DNA from 2 places in the Schumannella luteola genome. Region 1 is predicted to be linked to the other one. Evidence: predicted binding sites of a transcription regulator. Region 1 holds the regulator's gene; the other holds the start of a gene.
The links. The regulator HspR, encoded in region 1, represses chaperone genes until heat shock. The targets are predictions, from matches to a motif close to AAGTTGAGTCNNNNNGACTCAACTT.
Positions count from the first base shown of each region.

Region 2: the regulator HspR is predicted to act here: its motif matches at 1,155-1,179, upstream of BJ979_RS16035 (Hsp20/alpha crystallin family protein).

Region 1 covers NZ_JACBZY010000001.1:913,719-915,914, reverse strand. Annotated here, with positions in the region: gene BJ979_RS17870 (hypothetical protein) at 1-821, opposite strand, end outside; gene BJ979_RS04125 (heat shock protein transcriptional repressor HspR) at 1,040-1,459, opposite strand; gene BJ979_RS04120 (DnaJ C-terminal domain-containing protein) at 1,596-2,196, opposite strand, start outside.
Region 2 covers NZ_JACBZY010000001.1:3,494,242-3,496,437, reverse strand. Annotated here, with positions in the region: gene BJ979_RS16040 (hypothetical protein) at 40-489, opposite strand; gene BJ979_RS16035 (Hsp20/alpha crystallin family protein) at 670-1,137, opposite strand; gene BJ979_RS16030 (CatA-like O-acetyltransferase) at 1,264-1,914, opposite strand; gene BJ979_RS16025 (RnfABCDGE type electron transport complex subunit D) at 1,946-2,196, opposite strand, start outside.

The sequences.
Region 1 (2,196 bases):
ACGCTCGCCCCCACGCCGAGCCCGATGCCCGCCCAGGTGATGCCGCCGGGTCGGGGGAAGCCCGCGCGCTTGAGCAGCAGCCGGCTCACGACCACGCCGCCGACCCAGAGGATCAGGCCGACGACGACGAAGGCGATCGACAGCGGCATCAGCATGCCGCCGGTCTGGCGGTCGAAGTAGTGCGCGAGGGTCGTGAAGGTGCTGACGTCGCCCGACGACGTCGCTGCCCAGTAGATGAGACCCAGCAGCATGAGCGCGACGGCGCCGACGCTGAGCAGGTTCCAGCCGAGGGTGATCGCGCCGAAGCCGAGCATGCCCGCGTGCCGGGCGGCGCGCTTGCGCTCGCGCGTGAGCGGCGGCTTGGGCGGCGGGCGGAAGACGACCGGCGCGGGGTACATCATCGGCGCCGGGTACATCGCCGGCGCGGCGCCGTACTGCTGCGGGAACGGCTGCTGCGGATAGGGCTGGCCGAACTGCGGCTGGCCGAACTGCGGGTAGGGCCGCATCGGCGGCTGGCCGTACTGCGCCGGGTAGGGCTGCACGGGCGGCTGGCCGTACTGAGCGGGGTGCTGCTGCTGGCCGTACTGAGCGGGCGGATACGGCGAGGGCCAGGCTTGCGGCTGCGGCTGCGGCTGCGGCTGCGGTTGCGACGCAGATGCGCCAGCTCCGGGCTGGGCCGAGCCCTGCTGAGCCGATCCGGTCGGCGCCGACGCCGACGCCGACGGCGCACCGCCCGGCGCGACCCACTCGGGAGCGGGCTGCGCCGCCGCCGGACGCGCCGCATCGCGGTCGCCGTAGGCGCTCTCCGGCTGCCAGCTCATGTCAGTGCTCCCCGATCACGCGGACGTCGGGCATCCGCACCGTTCGGAGCGTACCCGCCGTGAGCGACGCGCCCTATGGGGGTGCGCCCGGATCGCCGCCCCCAGAGCGGGCGTCGCCCGATCGGGCGACGCGGCATCCCGGTCGGTCGAGGCGACACAGCACGCAGCCGAGTCGGCGGCCCGAGCGACCTCGCAGCCCTGCCGGCGCGGCCGGCGGATCAGTCGCGCGCGCTCCACGGCCGCCAGACGACGACCTGATTCGACTTCTTCGCGCGGGTTCCGGCGCGCAGCGACACGACGTCGCCCGACTCGCCGGCGGCGAAGACGCGCCGGCCGGGGCGGGCGAGCATCTCGTCGGCGAGCGCCGCCTCGAGCTCGCGCACGCGCGCGCTCAGCGACGACACCTGGTTCTCGAGCTCGAGGATGCGCCGGATGCCCTCGAGGTTCAGCCCCTCGGCGCTCATGCGGGCGATCTCACGCAGCTGCACGACGTCGCGCATCGAGTAGCGGCGCGATTGGCCGGCGGTGCGCCGGGGCACGACGAGCCCGAGCCGGTCGTACTGCCGCAGCGTCTGCGGGTGCATGCCCGCGAGCTCGGCGGCGACCGCGATCGGGAAGACGGGACTCAGCTCGTCCATGCGATCCTCCTTCGTCGGTCGGTTCTTCTCGGTGCCGGGAGCCGCGGCCTTCGCCCCTGCGCTCTCAGTGTGGATGATGCCGGGCGCCCCGCGACAGGGCCGCCCGGCATCCATCTGGAAACGGTCGCGGCTCGGCTCAGTCGGCCGCTCGCGCGAGCAGATCCTCGCGCGGGTTCTCGGCCGGCATCGCCTCGGCGAAGGCCTCGAGCTTCTCGCGGGCGTCGCCCGAGAGGTGGCTCGGCACCGCGATCTGCACGGTGGCGAGCAGGTCGCCGGTGCCTTTCGCGGTGGTGACACCGCGGCCCTTGACCCGCAGCACGCGTCCGCTCGGGGTTCCCGCGGCGACCTTGAGCTTCACCGGGCTGCCGCCCAGCGTCGGCACCTCGACGGTCGCGCCGAGCGCCGCCTCGGCGAAGGTCACCGGCAGGTCGACGCGCAGGTCGAGCCCGTCGCGCTTGAACACCGAGTGCGGGCGCACGTGCACCGTGATGACGAGGTCACCGGCGCTGCCGCCGTCGGGCGAGGGCTCGCCCTTGCCGCGCAGGCGGATCTTCTGCCCGTCGGCGACGCCTTCGGGAATGCGCACCTTGACGGTGCGACCCCGGGCCCCGCCGACCTGCAGCTCCACGGTCTCGCCGTGGATCGCCGTCGTGAAGTCGAGCGAGGTCGAGGCGCTGAGGTCGCGCCCCGGCGTCGGCCCGCCGTAGCCGCGGAATCCGCCGCTCGGCTGGAAGCCG
Region 2 (2,196 bases), 2.6 Mb from region 1:
GTGGGGGAGGACTACCCATCCCCATCCGGTCGCCGGGCTTCAGTTGAGGCTCGAGGCGCAGAGGTCGACGAGGTCCTTCGCGGTGGTCTGCACCGAGGTGCCCGCGTCGGTCAGGGCGCTGGTGTCGAGGTTCGCCGGGTTCGCGACGCGGTCGTCGATCGCGGTCTCGAGGTCGCCCAGCGCATCGACGACCTTCTGCGACGAGGCCTTCACCTCGTCGTTCTTCACCTTGTCGACGGCCTTCTGCAGGTCGTCCTTGGTGGTGCGCACCTGGTCGGCCGCCGCCTGGGGGTCGGTCGTGATGCCCTGCAGCGCCTCGCTGACGTCGGTGACGGCCTTCTGCGCCGGGTCCTTCAGCGAGAGGCAGGCCTGCGGCTTGCCGTTCGGGTCGATCGCGCTGCAGCCGGCGAGCAGAGCTGTGCTGAGCGCGCCGATGGCGAGCAGCGCGGTCGTGGTGCGGCGGGCGGCGGTGCGGCGGATCGGGGCCATGGCGGGTCTCCTCGGGATGGTCCGTGATGCGCGGCGGGGCCGCCGCGGGGCGGGGAGCGTCAGCCTATCCGCTGGGGGCGTCTCTGCCTGGGAATGCCGAACGGGCCCGGACGCGCGTGGCATCCGGGCCCGTCTCCGCCGTCGCCGCGTGGGGGAGCGCGGGTACGGCAGCGGTGCCGCTTACTCGGCGGCGGTCTCCGCGGCAGCGGCGCCGGCATGGCTCGACGCGACATCGGTCGCGGCCTCGGCGGGCGCGGCCGGCGCGCCGACGACGGCGACCTTGCGCGGCTTGGCGGTCTCCGCGACCGGGATGACGACGCTGAGCACGCCGTCGCGGTAGTCGGCCGAGATCTGCTCGGTGTCGATGCTGCGGCCGAGCGTGAAGCGGCGGCTGAGCTCGCCGGTGCCGCGCTCGCGCGCGATCCACTCGACGCTCTCGCCCGTGCGGGCGGTGCGGCGGGCGCTCACGGTGAGCAGGCGGCCGTCGACGCCGACGTCGATCGAGCCCGGGTCGACGCCCGGCATCTCGAGGGCGAGGACGTAGTGGTCGCCGTCGCGGTAGAGGTCGGCGGGCAGGGCGCGGGGGGCCGGGGCGCTCGTCAGTCGGCGGGCGGCGGTGGCGCGCTCGAGATCGCGGGTCAGGTACATGGATGAGCTCCTTCTCGAACTTGAGTCGGTGTGACTCAACTGCGTTCAAATTAGCACTCGGGTAACGCGAGTGCTAAGGATTCCGACTCTGATCTCGCAGGGCGAACGCGCCCGGATCGCCCGCGCTCAGCGCACCCAGTCGGGCTGCGCGACGAGCTGCTGCAGGGCGTCGACGAAGCGGGCCACGTGCAGGCCGTCGACCGCAGCGTGGTGCACCCGCAGGGCGAGCGGGACGGTCGTGCGCCCAGCGCGCTCCACGCTCTTGCCGAGCGTGAAGATCGGTGCGAGATGCCGATAGCCGTGCTGCACGTCGAGGTCGAAGGCCGAGAACCGCAGCCAGGGGATGCTCGACACGTCGAAGGCGTTCGGCGGCAGCTGCTGCGGGACGAATCGCCCGCTCGATCCGTGCTCGGCGATCGTGGTGAGCACGGCATCGTGGAACGTCCGGAAGTCGGCGTCGTAGGGCGTCCAGAGCGCACTGAAGGTCTCGCGCTCGGCGTCGAGGGATGCGAACGAGGGCTCGAGCGCATCCCAGATCGCGGGCGACCCGTCGTCGAGCACCGTCGTGCGGAACTCGGGGATGCGGTTCACGATCGTCGTCAGCGCCCAGATCTGCGCGGGATAGCGGCGCCGTCCCTCGGCACGCAGCGTCGCATCCAGCTCGGTCGTGTCGAGTTCGACCGTCACCGAGTAGGTGCAGGGCGAGGCGTCGAGGAAGTGCGCGAAGTGCTCAGCGCGGTTCCAGGTGCTGACGTCGATCGGGCGGAGCTCGCTCATGCGCTCCATCCTCGCCCGGGTGCGTCGCGGATCAGTACCCGAGGAAGGCGTCGGTGCGGATGCGGCGGGCGCCCGCGCGCCGCAGCGCCGGCTTGAGCGCGGCGATGAGCGCCGGCGGCCCCGAGAGCAGAGTCTCGCGTGACGCCGCGTCGGGCACGGCCTCGAGCAGGCGAGCCCCGTCGAGGCGTCCGTCGCCGAGCCAGTCCCAGCCCTTCGGCATGCGCGGCAGCGGCTGCGGCGACACCAGCAGAACCCGGGCGCCGCTGCGGCCGAGCTCGGCCG